DNA from 4 places in the Methylophilus sp. VKM B-3414 genome. Region 1 is predicted to be linked to each of the others. Evidence: predicted binding sites of a transcription regulator. Region 1 holds the regulator's gene; each other region holds the start of a gene.
The links. Region 1 encodes sigma-54, which starts transcription at its own class of promoters, with help from an activator protein. Its sites were predicted from a motif close to TGGCACNNTTCCTGCT; they were not measured.

Region 1 (4,726 bases):
CGTTTTGATAACCGGGCTGATACCATGCAATTGTTTAACCGGGTACATGTGCATTATGAGCGTCCACCCGTCGCCAGCAATTTGGCAAGCCCGGCCCAGGCGTCAAACACAGAACGCCAATGACCGTTGATTATGGAGAAATGAGTTGAACACGCACAAGCCCTTATTTTTAGCGATCTGCATGAGCGTATGGGCGCTATTGTCCATGCCGCTGAGTGTGCTGGCCGAAGAATCCGACCGAGATCAACCGATAGAGCTTGAGGCGGATACCGTGACCGTGAACGATGCTAAAAAAATTAGTATCTACACGGGCAACGTGATTCTTAATCAGGGCACTTTGCAAATCAAGGCGGACAAAATGATCGTACGCGAGGATCAGGACGGCTTTCAACATAGCACCTGTACCGGCAACCCCACCACATTCAAGCAAAAACGTACCGGTAAAGACGAGTGGATGCAAGGCAGTGGTCAACGTATCGAATACAACGCCCGCATGGATAAAGTGCAACTGTATACCAATGCCTGGGTTAAACGTGGTGAAGACATCGTGACCGGGGACTACATCAGCTACGACGCCAATGCCGAGTATGCCGAGGTGATTGGCGGCACCAAAGCCAACCCGAACGGGACGGCTGGCAGCCGCGTCAAGGCCACCATACAGCCTAAAAATAAAACCACACCGCCTGTCATTGACAACAAGCCAACCTCTCAACAGGGATTACGGATGAATCGCTCCTTGCAACTCAAGGTCGAACCTGCCCCTGCCGAAAACACTGGTGAGCAAGGCAAAGAGTAAGCTTAAAGATGGAAACCATGGCAGCAGATCAGAACCATTTGCAGGTTAACCGCCTGAAAAAAACCTATCAGGGCCGTACCGTCGTCAAAAACACGACGCTTGAGTTACGCAGTGGCGAAGTGATCGGCTTGCTGGGTCCCAACGGGGCAGGCAAAACCACCAGCTTTTACATGATTGTAGGGTTGGTTGCGCTGGATGAAGGCAACATTACGCTGAATGGCGCCGACGTGAGCCGCGCGCCCATGCATGAGCGCGCGCGCATGGGCTTGGCTTATCTGCCCCAAGAAGCATCCATTTTCCGCAAGCTCAGCGTAACCGACAACATCCTCGCCATTCTTGAAACCCGTCCCTATACGGAAGAGCAACGTGAGGCGAGGCTTGAATCCTTGCTGGATCAATTGCATATCCAGCACATCCGCAACAGTCAGGCCGTCAGCTTGTCTGGTGGCGAACGTCGACGCGTTGAAATTGCGCGCTGCCTGGCCACTGACCCTAAATTTATTTTGCTGGATGAACCGTTCGCCGGGATTGATCCGATTGCGGTGATCGAAATCCAGAAAATCATCCGCTACCTGAGCAGTCAGAATATTGGTATTTTAATCACCGACCACAATGTGCGCGAAACGCTGGATATCTGTGACCGCGCTTATATTGTCAATGAAGGCGCTGTGTTTGCAGCAGGCACGCCCGATGAAATCATTCAGAACGAAGGTGTGCGTGAAGTGTATCTGGGCAAGAATTTTAGGCTGTAATCCGTCATGAAACAGAACCTGCAATTACGTATTTCGCAAAATCTGGCGCTGACGCCGCAGCTGCAGCAATCGATCCGTTTGCTGCAACTTTCCACGCTGGAACTGAACCAGGAACTGGAAACCATCCTGCAGGAAAACCCGTTACTGGAAATGTCAGACGGTGAAGAAGGCGAGTTTGAAGATAACACACCGCCTCCCCCCACTGTAGAAGCTGAGCCGACAGATGCCAGCTCGTTTGACATGGCAACGCAGCAAGAGATCACCGCACCGGCAGAAAGTCTGCGTGAAGACTTGCACGATGAGCTGGGCGGGAGCGAGAGCGACCTGCCCAATTTAAACGAGGAATTCACGCCGCCAGAGTTTGAAGATGATTATGAAGAGTTTGGCAGCACCAGCAACTGGGACGAAGCCGGACGCAATCATCAGGAAGACGAAGACAGTGACTTTTCCAGACAGGAAACCACCAGCATCAGTTTGCGCGAGCATCTGATTGATCAGATACAACTGGCACATTTATCGCAACGTGACATGAGCCTGGTCAAACTGCTACTGGATAGCATCACTGATGATGGCTATCTGGAGCAAGATCTGCAGGAGATTGTGGAGCACTTGCCACTCGAACTTGAGGTCGAGCTGCTGGAACTGGAAACCGCCCTCAAGCTGATCCAGAATCTGGACCCTGTAGGCGTAGGTGCGCGCGATTTACGCGAGTGCCTGCTCTTGCAACTGACGCGTTTGCCGCAAGAAACGCCACACTTGCAAACCGCCATTGCCATTGCCAAAGACCACCTGGCGCTGCTTGCCAACAAAGACTTTGTCAAACTGCGCAAGGTGCTTGGTTGCGATGAAGCGGTACTCAAGGCGGCGCAGCACCTGATCCGCCAGCAAAACCCCAGACCCGGCAGCGAGTTTTCCAGCTTTAGTCACGATCACTTTATCCAGCACGATGTGGTGGTTAAAAAAATCAAGGGCATTTGGGTCGCCTCCTTAAATGATGGCGTGATCCCCAAACTGCGCATCAACCAGATGTATGCGGACATCCTCAAGCGCAACCGCGAGAGTTCAGGCCAATACCTGCAAAGCCAGATGCAGGAAGCCAAATGGATGATCAAGAATATCCAGCAGCGTTTCTCGACCATTTTGCGCGTGTCGCAAGCCATTGTAGACCGCCAACGCAACTTCTTTGAGCATGGTGAAATAGCCATGCGCCCACTGGTACTGCGTGAAATCGCCGAAGAACTCGACTTGCATGAAAGCACAGTTTCACGTGTCACCACGCATAAGTATATGCTCACACCGCGTGGCGTCTATGAACTCAAATACTTCTTTGGCAGCTCGGTAGCCACAGACGCAGGCGGCTCCTGCTCTGCCACCGCCATCCGAGCCTTGATCAAGCAAATGGTGGCCGAAGAAAACCCGAAAAAGCCTTTGTCGGACAACCAGATCACCGACACACTGGCACAACAAGGCATCGTCGTTGCCCGCCGTACCATAGCCAAATATCGCGAGTCCCTTAATATTCCGCCCGCGAACTTGCGCAAAACGCTCTAAACAAAAAAGGCCGCAGATGCGGCCTTTTTTGTTTCTCAGCTCCGATCACCTGATTGTGATCTTGGCAAATTTACGTTTACCCACCTGTGCGATCACTGTCACACCTTTAGTCAAAGGCAGATTCTTATCATCCACCTTGACGCTGTCGAGCTTGACGCCGCCTTGCTGCACTGCGCGCATGGCTTCACTGGTGCTTTCAACCAGGCCCGCCTGTTTTAACAATTGGCTAATGCCGATGCTGTCGCCTTCAATGGTCACTTCAACTTCGGGCACGTCATCCGGGATGCCGCCTTTGGCACGGGTCTGGAAGTCCTGCAAGGCTTTTTCAGCCGCGGCTTGACCATGGAAACGCGCCACAATTTCTTGGGCAAAGCCGACCTTGATATTGCGGGGGTTTGCGCCACTGGCGACTTGCGCCTTCCATTCGGCAATGGTTTCCAGCGTCGCAAAAGACAGCAAATCAATATAGCGCCACATCAGTTCATCTGAAATCGACATGATCTTGGCAAAAATAGTCTCTGGCGCCTCGCTAATGCCAATGTAGTTACCGAGTGATTTGGACATTTTATTGACGCCATCCAGCCCTTCCAGCAGCGGCATCATCAGCACACATTGCTGCGACTGGCCGGCCTGCTTTTGCAATTCACGCCCCATGAGCAGGTTAAACTTCTGGTCGGTACCACCGAGCTCAAGATCCGCTTGCAGGGCGACCGAATCATATCCTTGCAGTAACGGGTACAGAAACTCGTGAATCGCAATCGGTTGATTACCCTTGAAGCGTTTGGAGAAGTCATCGCGCTCCAGCATGCGGGCCACGGTATGGCTGGCAGCCAGCTTGATCATCCCCGCCGCACCGAGTTCACTTAACCAGTTGGAGTTGAAAACAATCTCGGTTTTGGTAGGATCCAGTATTTTAAAGACTTGTGCAGCATAGGTATCGGCGTTGGCCTTGACCTGCTCCACGGTTAAGGGTGGACGGGTGGCGCTTTTGCCAGTCGGGTCACCAATCATGCCGGTAAAGTCACCGATCAGGAATAAAATCTGATGGCCCAGATCCTGCAACTGGCGCAATTTATTAATGAGGACGGTATGACCCAGGTGCAAGTCGGGCGCGGTAGGGTCAAAGCCAGCTTTCACACGTAACGGCTTGCCTGTTTTCAGTTTCTCGACCAGCTCCTGCTCGATCAGTAACTCATCTGCGCCACGCTTGATAATGGCCAACGCCTTGGCAATTTCTGGGCTCAATGCTGGCACTTCAGATGAGGGTTGTTTGGTATCGGTCATGCGGGTATCCGTCAAATACAACGATGCGCACTGATGGCACCGTCTCAAATAAGTAAAACAGCTATTTTAACGTAATCCCATGCATTTCTGTAAGCGCGGCTGGAGCAGTGTTAAAATGACACCCATGCAAGTTTCTGCCGATCGCTCCCAGCCACGTTTGTTTATTGGACTGATGTCTGGCACCAGCCTGGACGGGGTGGATGCCGTGCTCACCTCGCAATGGGGCGAGCAACTGAGACAAACGGCCACCTATTTTCTGCCCTACCCTGACGCGCTTAAACAGCGTCTACTGGCCTTGCACACGCCCGCCAATAACGAGTTACACGAGGCCGCAGTGGTTGCT
Region 2 (4,726 bases), on a different contig from region 1:
GTAACCAATACGTTTGCCCAACATGATGGCACCAATCAAGGCAGCGATACCAGCGTTGATATGTACGACAGTACCACCAGCAAAGTCTTTGGCACCCAGCTCTGCCAGGTAACCACCGCCCCATACCATGTGTGCGATTGGGATGTAGGCAAAAGTCACCCACAATGCCGTGAACAACAATACAGCAGAGAACTTCATACGCTCAGCAAAACCACCAACAATCAACCCCGGTGTAATGGCAGCAAATGTCAGCTGGAAGGTCAAGAATACATACTCTGGAATCGTGCCAGACAAACTAGCAGGTGTAATACCCGCCAGAAACGCCTTGCTTAATCCACCGACAATCATGTTACCTTCGCTAAAAGCCATGCTGTAACCATACGCAGCCCACAATACAGAAATCATAGAGAAGACAACAAACACTTGCATCAGCACTGACAACATATTTTTCTGACGCACCAAACCGCCGTAGAACAACGCCAGGCCAGGAATCGTCATCAAAATCACCAGCACAGTGGCAACAATCATAAACGCGGTATTACCCACATCCAGCGTTGGGACTGGTGCTGCTTCAGCAGCAGGGGCAGCTTCGGCCGCTGCAGGCGCTTCGGCCGCAGGTGCCGCATCAGTAGAAACGGTTTCTTGTACTGTGATGGTTTCGGTCACAGTTTCTTCTGCATAACTGACTGGGCATGCCGCCAGACCCATCACGGCGACCAGCGATAATATGGAAAGAATTTTCTTCATAACAGAAGCCCTTTCTTATAGCGCATCCGGACCGGTTTCGCCGGTACGTATACGGTAAACTTGTTCCAAATCGAAGACAAAGACTTTGCCATCGCCGATTTTGCCTGTTGCGGCTGCTTTTTCAATCGCGTCTACGACCTGATCCAGCATGTCATCTTTGATCGCAACTTCGAGTTTAACTTTAGGCAAAAAATCTACGACATATTCAGCACCACGATACAACTCAGTGTGCCCTTTTTGACGGCCAAATCCTTTGACTTCAGTGACAGTGATGCCTTGTACGCCGATATTGGACAAAGCCTCACGCACCTCATCAAGCTTGAATGGCTTGATTATTGCGGATACAAATTTCATTTGCTTCTCCCGTTGTTAACTCTGGCAGGCACATGCCCGCCAGATCTAAAACTTGCTTACTTAGAATGTACGGCCTAATGTTAAAACAAAACGACCATCATTCAGGTTCTTAAATTGTGTTGATGGTGCTCCATTAAAGCTTGAGCCGCCATAGCCATTACGACCCCAATAACGAGAGTTGTCTGACTCAATCCAGTAGACCCCAGCATTCCAACCTTCAGTAGCACCAATTTTGAATGCTTTACTCAAACCAATCTTCCAGTCTGTGTAATCAGGATTAGTAGCGCCTGATGTAGATGCGCTAGGTGCTGAACCACCACCGATTGCAGAAAAGTCAGCATTAGGGTCTAGTTTACCAGCAACATTTAAACGTCCAACGTGAGCAATAAGCGTTAAATCCCACCAAGGCAATGGATACGCAGCATTCAACTCAAAGTAGGTAGATCCTTTAGTACTACCATCCCAGCCAGTATCTTTATCTGCACCGAACCAATCAGTTAAAGTGTAAGAAACTTTCGCACTAATCCAATCATATGAAAGACCTGCGTTGAATTCATATGTATCCCAACGACCACCCTTCGGAGTTTGACTTTTCAAAGTGCCATCTGGATTGTTATCACCTGTAAATTTATATTTCTTCCAAGAGCCACCTGGATAGAAATATCCATAAACACCAACGGTGTAACCCAGCTTCTCAACAACTGGGATAGAACCGTTGAACCCAGCATATAAATCAATCTCTGTGTTAGCATCCGGATAAGTGTTTGGTGTTACACCAGACCCCCATACCCCTGCATAAAAACCACTTGAATGAGTAATATCCATACCGCCTTGGGCAGTGGGCTTGTGCCATGATTGTGAAATACCGCGAAAGTAATAATCAGACACCAAAGCAACGTTACCAGTGGCAGTCCAGTCAGATTTGGCTTCTTCCTTGGCTTCTTCAGCTGCGTATGAAACTTGTGCAAATGACATTGCACTCAATACTGCTGTGAGCAAAATAGATTGACGCATTTATAGGTCCTCTCTCTGTGAAAATCTTGATCAAATTGTTGTAAACGAGAATGAAACAACATTGACCTAAAAGCAAGGCACGTGCCAACCCATATAAACATTAAAAATCAATATCTTAATTAAAATACTTAAATTAAATACTTACATTAGCAGCACAACAACATGTTTTTAATTGAAAACACATAAAAATCAACCATTTACACCCCTTTTTTCGAGGGCCTTACATGCTAGAATGTGACCCTAAGGAGAGCCTGCCATGCTATTTTCAAATGAAAAAATTAAAGAATTATCTTTTAAAATCAAACAACTAATTGATTCAAGCCCCATTTCAGAGCTTGAAACCAACTTGCATGCACTAATTCAGGGCATGCTCCCCAAAATGGAACTTGTTTCGCGCGAGGAATTTGATATTCAGGCCGCTTTGCTGGCACGCACGCAGCAACAATTAAAACAGCTTGAAGAAAAAATCAGCCAGCTAGAACAAGCCGACACCGCCAGAAAGTAAAATTTAATTTACAATTGTTAGCATTCTTTGGTGCGGGAGTGCTACATGAGTTTGGCCGTGTTATACAGTCGGGCCCTGAGTGGGATGGATGCACCAGAAGTGGTGGTAGAAGTGCATCTCGCCAATGGCCTGCCCAGCTTCACTATCGTCGGGCTGCCAGAAACCGAAGTGAAAGAGAGCAAAGACCGGGTTAGGGCGGCGATTCAAACCGCACAGTTTGAATTCCCGGCGCGGCGGATTACAGTTAACCTGGCACCGGCAGATCTGCCCAAAGAGGGTGGCCGTTACGATTTGCCGATTGCGCTTGGGATTCTGGCAGCCTCCGGGCAATTACCTAAACAAGCGCTGGCCAACTATGTCATCGCTGGTGAGCTGGCACTAACAGGCGAGTTAAGGCCGATACGCGGCGCCCTGGCGATGACTTACCAACTGATTCAGGGCCCGGCGCACAAAAGGGCGGCGATTTTGCCCCAGGAGAGTGCGCATGAGGCAAGCCTGGTTGAGGGATGTTCCATTTTTGCCGCGAATAGCCTGCTTGAAGTCTGTGCCCATCTGTCTGGCAAACAATCGCTGCCCCCTCACCCGCTGGTGCTGTCAGAATCCTCGTTAAGCTTTCCGGATTACTTCGAAGTCAAGGGTCAATTGCGCGCCAAGCGCGCCCTGGAAATTGCCGCGGCGGGCCAACATAGTTTATTGATGAGCGGCCCGCCAGGCACAGGCAAAAGCATGCTGGCGAACCGGTTTAATAGTATTCTGCCTGACATGACTACGCAGGAAGCGCTGGAAAGTGCGGCAATTTTGTCACTGACCGGCCAGTTTCCGGCCAGCCAATGGAAAAAGCGGCCATTCAGGGCGCCACATCACACCGCCTCTGCCGTGGCACTGGTGGGTGGTGGCAGTGTGCCCAGACCCGGAGAGATCAGCCTTGCCCATCACGGCGTGTTATTTTTGGATGAGCTGCCTGAGTTCGACAGGAAAGTGCTGGAGGTGCTCCGCGAGCCGCTGGAAAGTGGCAATATCACCATTTCTCGGGCAGCCAGACAAGCAACTTTCCCGGCCCAGTTTCAATTGCTTGCAGCGATGAATCCTTGTCCATGCGGCTATTACGGGCACTATAACCAACGCTGCCGCTGTACGCCTGAGCAAATTCTGCGCTATAAAAATAAACTTTCCGGCCCGCTGCTGGACAGGATAGACATGAATATTGATGTGCCATCACTCAAGCCAGAAGAGTTGTCACATGACCATCATGGTGAGCAGAGTACAGCCATTCGTGCGCGCGTGATTCAGGCGCGAGAGCGTCAACTGACCCGCCAACAGAAACCGAATGCAGCCTTGGGTGCGCTCGAAATTTCCACCCATTGCCAATTGGGTGAGCAGGCGAATCACTTACTGCAAATGGCGGTGCAAAAGTTTTCACTTTCTGCCCGCAGCTATCACCGCATCCTCAAGGTCGCCAGAACCATCGCTGACCTGGCCCAGGCCGAACACATTCTGGATAAGCATATTGCTGAGGCGCTACAATATCGGCGTCATGACTATTGAAAGCGTATTCCACATGCAACTTTATGATGCCAGTATCGCCCCGCTGATTCGTAACCTGCAAAATCTCGAGCACATTCTGCGGCAAGGGGAAGCCTATGCAGAACAGAAAAAAGTCGCACCAGAAGTGCTACTGAATAGCCGCTTGTATGTGGACATGTACCCATTAACCAAACAAGTGCAACTGGTGAGTGACATGAGCAAAGGGGCGGGTGGACGACTGGCTGGCATAGACATTCCGCAATATGCGGATGATGAAGCAAGTTTTGAACAGCTCTACGCCAGAATCACTAAGACAGTCGCGTTTCTCGAAGCCATCAAGCCTTCACAGCTGGAAGGCGCCGAACATAAAGAAGTGGTGTTAACCATACGTAAAGTGGATCTGACCTTCACCGGCTTGGATTATCTCGAAAAATGGGTCATGCCCAATGTGTATTTTCATGTCACCACGGCATACAACATTTTGCGCCATATTGGGGTGCCACTGGGCAAAACCGACTACCTGGGTCAAAAGCGTTGATGCCTCAAGGCCGTTTGCGCCAGTAGCCCGGTTGCTGGTCTGAC
Region 3 (4,726 bases), on a different contig from region 1:
GCCAGGATATTGTCGAGCGGCAAAGCGGTTGCCAGGGTTTGTTTGCTGAGTTTTTGCCCTTGGTCGTTCAATACCAGCGGCATATGGGCATACGCTGGGGTGGCATAGCCCAAGCACTGTTGCAGATAGATCTGCCGCGTTGTGGACTGCAGCAGGTCTGCACCGCGCACCACGTGGGTCACGCCTTGCAAGGCATCATCAACGACCACGGCTAACTGGTAGCTGAACAGACCATCGGCACGCTTGATCACGAAGTCTCCGATGTCTCTGGCCATGGCATGTTGCTGCCAGCCGACAATTCTGTCCGCAAAGCCGATATTGATAGCAGGCGTTTTCAAGCGCCAGGCAGCTGGTGTGTCTGGTTTAATGGGATGTTGCAGGCAAGTGCCAGGATAAATGGCACCTTCAATGCCCAGTTGTGTTGAGCTGTCGGCAATCTCCTTGCGCGAGCAGGTGCAAGGGTATGCCAGGCCCCAGTTGCGTAACTGCGCCAGGGCGTGCTCATAGTGCTCGGTGCGTTCACTTTGGTAGACGATTTCCTCATCCCAAACAAAGCCATAATGCTGCAGGGTGCGAATGATGTCTGCGCTGGCGCCGGCGACGCGGCGGGTGGTGTCTACATCTTCTATACGCAGCAGCCAGCGGCCGCCCTGGCTTTTAGCATCGCAGTAACTGGCGACGGCGGCGACCAGTGAGCCAAAATGCAAGGGGCCGGTAGGCGAAGGGGCAAAGCGGCCAACCACCATGGCGTTTTACTGGGTGACGTAAGGCGGAATATGCCAGGCCACCAATTGGCCGCCCCGCAATTGCAGATGACAGGCCATGCGCTCAATGCCCTGGCTAGAGACGTCAAAGGTATACGTGCGCTGTAACTGCATGCGTCCATTGCCGTCCCTGGCAAAACCGACGCGGGCGCAAGCCACGGTTTCATCCAGAAACTGCAAATGGCAGCGCTCAGCCAACTGGCGGCCAATCTTGAGCGCGATCTCACGTTTCGAAATCGTATCCATCCAATACCATGCGCCCGCCATCAAAATGGCTAATAAGGCCCATTCAGCCATCGTTGTTCTCCTTTAAGACGATTATCTTTTTCAGTGTATGATGACCAATAATCCGTTTCATATTCATTTCATTCTTATTTAGTGTTGTTAACGATGAATTCAAGCCGCGAAGCAGATGCGATTCAAGCTTATTATAATTTATTGCACAGCAAGGGCGCTGATGCTGCCATCATGGCACAGCGCGACGCGGTGCTGGCTGAGTTAACGCCGCTATTAAAAGACCAAGAGTGCAGCAGCACGGTCTACCGGCAAGCGGTGGACGATTGTCTGGCCGACAAAGAAGCCCAGCGCTGGCCAGAAATCCTGACCATTATCCGCGAGTTTTATCCTTTTTGGCGCGGCGATGTGAAAGCCGTCATGCAATATGCCGATACTGTCGGCTTTGAATTACATCCTATTGGTTGGCAGCCGGCGGTGATTGATTTGCAGTCCGTTTGGCCGGCGTTGCAGTCCGAGAAGTTTGAAACAGCAGAATTATGGCCGCTTAACGGCTACGTCAAAGCGCTCAAATCCATGGAGCACAAGCAGGAGATGGATATTGAACTGCGTACGCGCATGGCAAAGCTCATGTTGTTGCGCTTGCGTGAAGCACCACTCACAGAAAAAAACGCCTACCGCATCACCGCTGACGCAACCCTGCCGCTATTTAATCTCAAAAATACCCGTCACCTATTTTTAAACGCGGTGCGTGAATTTTACTATTTCTGGTCTGCGCATCCTGATGCGGTCGAAATGCTCAAGCAATTGCAACCGGTCGAGATCATATAAGTCTGTCCCTCCTCCGTATTGGCATACGACGATACGGTTATCCACCGCTTTATCCGTGTTTTGTTGACGCAAACTCTCGATGAGTTCGCATGGCATGCCTCATTCATCAGCATTTGAGCATCTTTAAGTACTTTTGTTTAAATATGCCCTAATTTGCACCAATAATGTGCAATGCACTTTTGATTGAGTTATTTTGGGGCGTTTTTGCCGGTGCCCAAACTCCACTCCTTTTAAAATCAATCACTTAAAAATGGCCTGATATTTGCTTGAAACCTGCGCATTTTAAAAAGGCGTGTCTTTCAAACAAAACGCCAATCAATAATTATTGAATTCGGAGAGCGAAATGGAATCATTAGTGACAGCTAATGACGTCCTGTTTGTATTGCTGGGGGCCATCATGGTCTTGGCAATGCATGCCGGTTTTGCCTTTTTGGAGGTCGGCACAGTACGTCAAAAAAATCAGGTGAATGCCCTGGTTAAAATTATGGTGGATTTTTGTGTGTCTACTATTGCCTATTTTTTTATTGGCTATGGTATTGCTTATGGCATCCACTTTTTCAATGGTGCCGAAACACTGACCGTGCAAAACGGTTACGGTCTGGTCAAGTTCTTCTTCTTGCTCACCTTTGCCGCCGCCATTCCTGCCATTATTTCTGGCGGCATTGCTGAGCGCGCCAAATTCAACCCGCAACTGGCCGCAACATTTTTGCTGGTTGGCTTTGTTTATCCGTTTTTTGAAGGCATTGCCTGGAACGCTCATTTTGGGTTTCAGGACTGGCTGAAGGTCAGTTATGGTGCAAACTTTCACGACTTTGCCGGTTCGGTGGTCGTGCATGCCATGGGCGGCTGGATTGCCTTGCCTGCGGTGATACTGCTGGGCGCACGTAATGGTCGCTATACCAAAGATGGCCGTTTGCATGCGTATCCACCTTCCAATATTCCATTCCTCGCTTTGGGTGCATGGATACTCACTGTAGGCTGGTTCGGTTTTAACGTCATGTCCGCCCAATCCATACAAGGCATTTCCGGCCTGGTAGCGGTCAATTCACTGATGGCGCTGGTGGGTGGCACGCTGGCCGCATTGCTGCTGGGTAAAAATGACCCGGGCTTTGTGCATAATGGACCGTTGGCTGGTCTGGTGGCTGTCTGTGCCGGCTCGGATGTCATGCACCCACTGGGCGCACTGGTCACTGGCGCAGTCGCTGGCACCTTGTTTGTCTGGGCATTCACCCTCACGCAAACACGCTTCAAAATCGATGATGTGCTTGGTGTCTGGCCGTTGCACGGCTTGTGTGGTGCCTGGGGCGGTATCGCGGCAGGTATTTTCGGTGCGACCAGTCTTGGTGGCATGGGCGACGTCAGCCTGATGAGCCAGCTGGCAGGTACTGCATTGGGTGTAGTGATCGCGCTAGTGGGCGGAACCATCGTTTACGGCGCATTAAAGAAAATCGTAGGTATCCGCCTGGATGCCGAGTCAGAGTTTGATGGCGCGGATTTGAGCATCCATAAAATCCCGTCGGTGTCTGGGGATTAAGGCCTATCACTTTAGAAATATGTTGATGCTGTTTTAGTGCAGTCATCAACGCTGAGAGGGATGGTGCCGCAGGCAACTCTGCGACGCAGTGTTGACCAAGATGGGCTGTCCCAACCAAACAGATAGGGTACTGGCGTCAAAGCCAGTCATGCGCTGACCGTCAACCTCGATGAGTGGCCGCCGGATCAGCAGTGGTTCGGCGCGCAGCATGGCCAATGCGTGTCGGCATCCAGGGTGGCCGGATCTATCTCGCCATCCCTGATTTTGGGGGCGGCCGGATTAAACCAGGCGTGCACCGGCAATGAGCCAAAAAATTGCAGCAGGCGCTCACGTGTCCAAGGCTCGGTGAGCAGATTTTTGGCAATCACCGTGTGTCCGGCCGCAGCCAGTTGGGCTTTTTGCCGACTGTTGTTGCTGCAACCGGGTTTTTCATAAAACAAGATGGTGCTCATCTAGACCTCCTTGCAAGAGTGCGGGCACTTGTTGTTCGATTTCCTGACGGATGGTGAGTGGCAGGGCATGCAGCCAGCGTTCAGGAATGGCCTGACTGCCATAGCGGGCACCCGCCAGCATGCCAACAATGGCGCCGGTAGTGTCGGCATCTTCACCCTGGTTCACGGTGCCAATCAGGCAGTCTTCAAAATTGTCAGTGTTGAGAAAAAAATGCAGCACGGTTTGCATCGTGTCAACAATATAGCCGCTGGCCCGGCCCGGATAGGGGTCGAATTTGAATGCCGGGTACTGTTTGACCAGTGCTGCCGCCAGCAAGCGGCAGGCCGCACCACCCTGGCCATTGAACAGTGCATGCACCATGCTGCCCAGCGTCAGGCAGGCGGCATCGGACAATGGGTGGTGATGGGTGAGGTGCGCTTGTGCCAGCGTGATTTTTTCAAACTGGTCTGGTAGGTGATAGGTGGCGATGGCAATGGGTGCCATGCGCATGGCCGCACCATTGCCGCCATCAGCTTCGGAAGGCGGGCCTTGTACGCTGCCTTCCAGCAAATAGCGGCGGATGCCGCGTCGGCAGGTATTGCCCACATCAATCGGCTGGTTTTTCAGCCAGTCAACAAACATGCGTGCGGCCGTTTCGGCATGCCAGCCATTGTGGCTTAGCCAGGCGCGGCCCAGACACAGCGACATTTCGGTGTCGTCGGTAATCTGACCGGGTTTGAGCTTGAGCCAGCCACCGCCTGTCATGTCGCGATGCTGGCCTCGGCTGGCGATTTCTCTGGCAGTCATAAACTCTACTGGTGCTCCAAGCGCATCGCCAACGGCCATGCCCAGATAAGCGCCCAGCGCACGTTGCATGAGGTCAGGCATAGCGGGCCATGACCTCGTATTCGCCACCCAGCGCGATGACTTC
Region 4 (4,726 bases), on a different contig from region 1:
TTCAATCAACACATAGCGGTCTTGTTTTACAGCGGTGGTCATGATCAGAGTCCTTTACCAGTCAATGAGGTGTCGCGGTTATTCGTAGCTATAGCGTTTGGCCAGCATGACCAGGCACTGCTCCAGCAACAGGCCGACGATGCCCACAATGAAAATCGCGATGATGATGTGCTCAACGTTCAGGTTGTTCCATTCATCCCACACCCAGAAGCCAATGCCCACGCCGCCGGTCAGCATTTCTGCCGCCACAATCACCAGCCAGGCGGCACCGATAGAGAGACGCACACCGGTCATCATGTAAGGCATGACATAGGGCAGCAGGATTTTGGTGATGACTTTCCACTCGGACAGGTTCAGTACCTTGGCCACGTTCATATAGTCTTGCGGCACTTTGCTGACACCAACGGCGGTGTTGATGATCATGGGCCAGACGGCGGTGATGAAAATCACCCAGATTGCGGCCGGGTTGGCCGCTTTGAATACCAGCAGGCCGATCGGCAACCAGGCCAGTGGGGATACCGGCTTGAGCAGGCTGATAATCGGCGCCGCCATTTTTGACATAAAGGCATAGCGGCCGATGATAAACCCCATGGGGATGCCGACAATCGCTGCCAGCGCAAAGCCAGTGGCGACGCGTTTTAGCGAGTTCAGGATGTTCCAGCCGATGCCCATATCATTCGGGTTGTTGATATAAAACGGGTCGCTAAACAGCTCCACCGCCGAATGCCAGGTCTGCACCGGTCCTGGCAAGCCCTGAGTCAGGGCAGCCACGGTAGACCAGATGGCGCCAAAGATCAGCAAGCCAATCACAGGCGGCAACAGTCCTTCAAACACGCGTTTGGCCATTGCCGCCCATGCCCCGGCTTTTTTACTTGCCGGGGTGGCTGCTGTTGCGGTGGCCGAGAGAGGGCTCACCACCGCGACAACCGGTTTTGCTTGCTTGGCTGGCATTCCTTTGGCAGCCTGCTCACTGTTTTGCATGATTTTTTCCTTGTTAAAGCTGACGACACTCATGGTGACTCTCCTTGAAAGAATTACGCTTTAACCTTGAAGCTGTTGGCATAGGCTTTGGGGTCTTTACCATCCCAGACCACACCGTCAATCAGCTTGCTGCTACGCATCACGTCTGTCGGCACGCTAATGCCCAGAGATTTGGCGGCTTCGGTATAAATATCAATGCGGTTCACCTTTTTCGCCACGCCGAGGTAATCCGGGTCAGACTTGAGCAAGCCCCAGCGTTTGTGTTGGGTCAGGAACCACATGCCGTCTGACAGGTAAGGGAAGCTGACCTTGCCGTCATTGAAGAACTTCATGTAGTTGGGGTCTTCCCATTTTTTGCCGATACCATTGTCGTAGTGGCCGAGGAAGCGACCTTCAATCACTTCTTCTGGCGCATTGACATAGGCTTTGCCTGCGATCAACTTGGCCACTTCGGCACGGTTTTTGGTCGCATCAATGTAGCGTGAGGCTTCGAGGATGGCTTTGGTCAAGGCCAGCGCGGTATTCGGGTTCTTGGCGATAAAGTCAGCTGTGGTGCCCAACACTTTTTCCGGGTGGTCTACCCAGATATCTTGTGAGGTGGCGACGGTGTAGCCGATCTTGTCGTAAATGGCACGGGCGTTCCAGGGTTCGCCCACGCAGTAGCCATCCATATTGCCAATCCGCATGTTGGCGACCATTTGTGGCGGTGGTACGACGATTGTTTTCACGTCCTGCATCGGGTTGATGCCATAAGTCGCCAGCCAGTAGTACAACCACATGGCGTGCGTGCCGGTGGGGAAGGTCTGGGCGAAAGTAAAGTCGCGGTTTTCGTTATCCAGCAAACGTTTCAGCGTCGCGCCACTGGTGACGCCTTTTTCCTTAAGTTGGTTAGCCAGCGTGATGCCCTGGCCGTTGTTGTTCAGCGTCATCAGCACGTTCATGTCTTTTTGCTGGCCGCCGATGCCCATTTGTACGCCGTAGATCAGGCCATACAACACATGTGCAGCATGCAATTCACCATTGACCAGCTTGTCACGTACGCCTGCCCACGAAGCTTCTTTAGACGGCACAATCTTGATGCCATATTTTTTATCAAAGCCCATTTGCGCGGCGACAATAATCGGCGCACAGTCCGTCAGCGGGATAAAGCCGACTTTCACTTCGGTGATTTCTGGCGCATCTGAGCCGGCCGCCCAAGCCTGGCTACGGATGGCGGAAGGCACCATATTCATCATGGCGGCAGCACCAAACGCGCCTGCCAGCGTATTCATAAAGAAATGGCGGCGTTGCTGGTTCACCTGGTCCACTGGTGTTGCCTCGGCGGGGGATACATTTTTTTTGTCAGAACTGCTCATGTCGGCTCCTTGAGATTTGATTCGAAAAAGGGGTTCGGAAAATACAAAACAAAAAAGGCGTCCTGAATGCAGACCGTGGTCTACACTCAGGACGCCTTTGTCCTTATCTTTGCCAGCCGTGGATGATGAAACAGCAACGGCTAGTCAGAAATTCAAACTGGGGTTTCCAGTTATCTTACTACAAGCAACGCACCGCCTTTGGTAAGTTGCTTGATTTCATATAAGCAAAGCCTGTGCCAAGTGGGTTGTTGTTTTTAAATGGTTGATTTTTATTGGGTTTTAACGGAACTTTTTTCAAGTAGGGCTTAAGAAGGGGGCATGCCTCTCGCACCACGTGGGTGCGGATGCACCAATTTGAAGGTCTTGGAGCGTTGTGAAAACCGTTATCGCGTCACGGTGTGATGGGCCAGAATATTTTCGGCCACATCAATAATTTTACGGTTCTGCTCCATGGCCAGGCTACGCATGGTTTTGTAGGCTTCCATTTCATTGAGGCCGCGCGTACTCATGAGCAAGCCCTTGGCGCGTTCAATCAATTTGCGCTCGGTCAGCGCCTTTTTGGTGTCTGACAGCTCTGTTTCCATGTCGGCAATTTGCCGGGACTGGTGTTGCAGCAAGGCGATCATAGACGCCATGGGATAGGTTTGCGAGGTGTCATGGGCCTGAAAGTTCAGCGCATTTTCGATGGGAATCGCCAGGTTGAAAAACGTGCTGTTCAAGTTGGCCTGCGGACTGGCCTGGATAGTTTGCAGGTACTGCCGGGTTTGCTCGTAATCTTGTTTGGCCTGGCGGGTGAGCCCAGCCAGCAGTTCATGCATGGTGTCGACCAGCTGGCACTGAATCTGCCACATCTCGCTCAGGCGGCGGCTGCATAAGTCAAACCAGAGGTCGGCATGGCTGGGGGTGAGGGTTTGTTGGTCGCGCGCGCTGGTCAGCTTGGCGCGGTACTTGGCATGTTGCTGCTGCCAGTCACTGGCTTGCCACTGTTGCCAGGCCTCACACAGCTCTTTGCTGCCAAACTGGCACACCAGTTCAAAGTGCCGTTCCTGCTGCGCAATCAGTTCAAACAGCTTTTGCTGGTGCGGCAGTTGCAGGCTGCCAGAGCCAAATAAATAAGCGCCTACCGCACGCTCCTGCCCGGCAAACTCTTTGCCCTGAATCAGGTTATACAAGGTGAGCAAACAGGTGGAGATCTTGCTATTGACCGAGCTGTCGGTGATCTCGAATATCAGCGCAATCAAGCTGCCGATCAAGCGGTTAAAAGATTCGATGCTATCGGCAAACGAGATATTGAGCAGGGTGATTTGATGCCGCAGTGTGGTGAGCTGGTCCAGGCCCAGCAATATCCAGGAGATCAGCGTCAATTGCTTGGCATCGGCGCGGCTATTTTTATCCAGATGCTGCTGCAACGCTGCCCGGAAGCCGGTTTCTATGGCTTGATTCTGTGCGACAGCTTCTGCGCGCTCAGTGGCAAACCGCTGGCCACCGGAGGCAATATACAGACAACTGGCGCCGCGCTCAATTTGCAACTGGTGAATCAATTGACCAATTTTCTCAACAAACGCAATACAGCTATCCAGGCGCTCAAGCTCCTCGATATGCCTGATCTTGGCCAGCGTAATCGTTTGTGCGGGGGAAATGTCGGTATTCATCAGGCTTGATAAAGCAAAAACTGTGCGCAGGCTGCAACATGCAGCCATTTAAAGGGCCTGCATTCTAACGGGATTTGGCTGGATTGGACAGTAGACCGTCGGTTTGCAGCAGCGACCGTGCAATTTCTTCCACCGTCACGCGCTTGAGCATGGCTTGTTCGCGCAGAATTTTATAGGCCTCGACTGCACTAATGCCGCGCGCATGCGCCAACATGGCCTGGGCAGCACTGATTTCGCCTGCGGCTTGCAGTTTTTCTTCGAGCCGCAGGGTCCGTTTGCGCAAGGTTTTCAGTTGCTGGCAGTGATGCATGGTCATGATCAACGTCGACAGCAGCCCCTTGGCCTGCAACGGCCGTACCAGCATGCCATGGCAGCCCAGCGCGGTGGCTGTTTCCAGGGTGGTCGGGTTTTCATAATCCAGCACCCCAATCAGCGGGATCGCCGACTCTGGCGTTAACCAGGGCAGTTTCTTTTTGGCGCTGGCTTGGGCATCAAGCAGAAAAATCACCAGCTCGGTTTGCGCGGGTAGCTCAGCCACCGGCGGCCATAGCGCGACCGTCTGGCAGCCAATCCGGTGCAGTTGCTGTGTTAATACCTCGCGGTTTTCGTCCTCAGGATGAAAAATCGTGATGCAGGCATGCCGCAAATGGCGGAACAGCTCCAGCGTAGAGCGCGGCGCCTGCGCCTGCTTGGCCTGGCGCTGACCAGGGTGAGGGGCGGCGGGTGACTCAGCCAACG

Region 2: Q9292_RS03575 (TorF family putative porin) is a predicted target of sigma-54. The motif match lies at 2,187-2,202, and genes of this name have one in related genera.
Region 3: Q9292_RS00530 (ammonium transporter) is a predicted target of sigma-54. The motif match lies at 2,081-2,096, and genes of this name have one in related genera.
Region 4: Q9292_RS01035 (CmpA/NrtA family ABC transporter substrate-binding protein) is a predicted target of sigma-54. The motif match lies at 2,560-2,575, and genes of this name have one in related genera.

Annotation. Positions count from the first base shown of each region.
Region 1 is NZ_JAVTLI010000006.1:86,833-91,558, reverse strand. Features, by position in the region: gene lptC (LPS export ABC transporter periplasmic protein LptC) at 1-123, shown strand, start outside; gene lptA (lipopolysaccharide transport periplasmic protein LptA) at 146-796, shown strand; gene lptB (LPS export ABC transporter ATP-binding protein) at 805-1,548, shown strand; gene Q9292_RS06775 (RNA polymerase factor sigma-54) at 1,555-3,099, shown strand; gene tyrS (tyrosine--tRNA ligase) at 3,145-4,383, opposite strand; gene Q9292_RS06765 (anhydro-N-acetylmuramic acid kinase) at 4,508-4,726, shown strand, end outside.
Region 2 is NZ_JAVTLI010000003.1:276,566-281,291, reverse strand. Features, by position in the region: gene Q9292_RS03585 (ammonium transporter) at 1-747, opposite strand, end outside; gene glnK (P-II family nitrogen regulator) at 763-1,101, opposite strand; gene Q9292_RS03575 (TorF family putative porin) at 1,162-2,115, opposite strand; gene Q9292_RS03570 (accessory factor UbiK family protein) at 2,372-2,620, shown strand; gene Q9292_RS03565 (YifB family Mg chelatase-like AAA ATPase) at 2,666-4,165, shown strand; gene Q9292_RS03560 (DUF1993 family protein) at 4,179-4,682, shown strand; gene Q9292_RS03555 (hypothetical protein) at 4,687-4,726, opposite strand, start outside.
Region 3 is NZ_JAVTLI010000001.1:111,717-116,442, forward strand. Features, by position in the region: gene gluQRS (tRNA glutamyl-Q(34) synthetase GluQRS) at 1-746, opposite strand, end outside; gene Q9292_RS00520 (DUF3301 domain-containing protein) at 753-1,061, opposite strand; gene Q9292_RS00525 (hypothetical protein) at 1,233-1,829, shown strand; gene Q9292_RS00530 (ammonium transporter) at 2,173-3,363, shown strand; gene Q9292_RS00535 (hypothetical protein) at 3,549-3,815, opposite strand; gene draG (ADP-ribosyl-[dinitrogen reductase] hydrolase) at 3,793-4,671, opposite strand; gene Q9292_RS00545 (NAD(+)--dinitrogen-reductase ADP-D-ribosyltransferase) at 4,676-4,726, opposite strand, start outside.
Region 4 is NZ_JAVTLI010000001.1:209,787-214,512, forward strand. Features, by position in the region: gene Q9292_RS01025 (ABC transporter ATP-binding protein) at 1-42, opposite strand, end outside; gene ntrB (nitrate ABC transporter permease) at 79-1,014, opposite strand; gene Q9292_RS01035 (CmpA/NrtA family ABC transporter substrate-binding protein) at 1,035-2,336, opposite strand; gene Q9292_RS01040 (nitrate- and nitrite sensing domain-containing protein) at 2,720-3,988, opposite strand; gene Q9292_RS01045 (ANTAR domain-containing response regulator) at 4,053-4,726, opposite strand, start outside; gene Q9292_RS01050 (transporter substrate-binding domain-containing protein) at 4,717-4,726, opposite strand, start outside.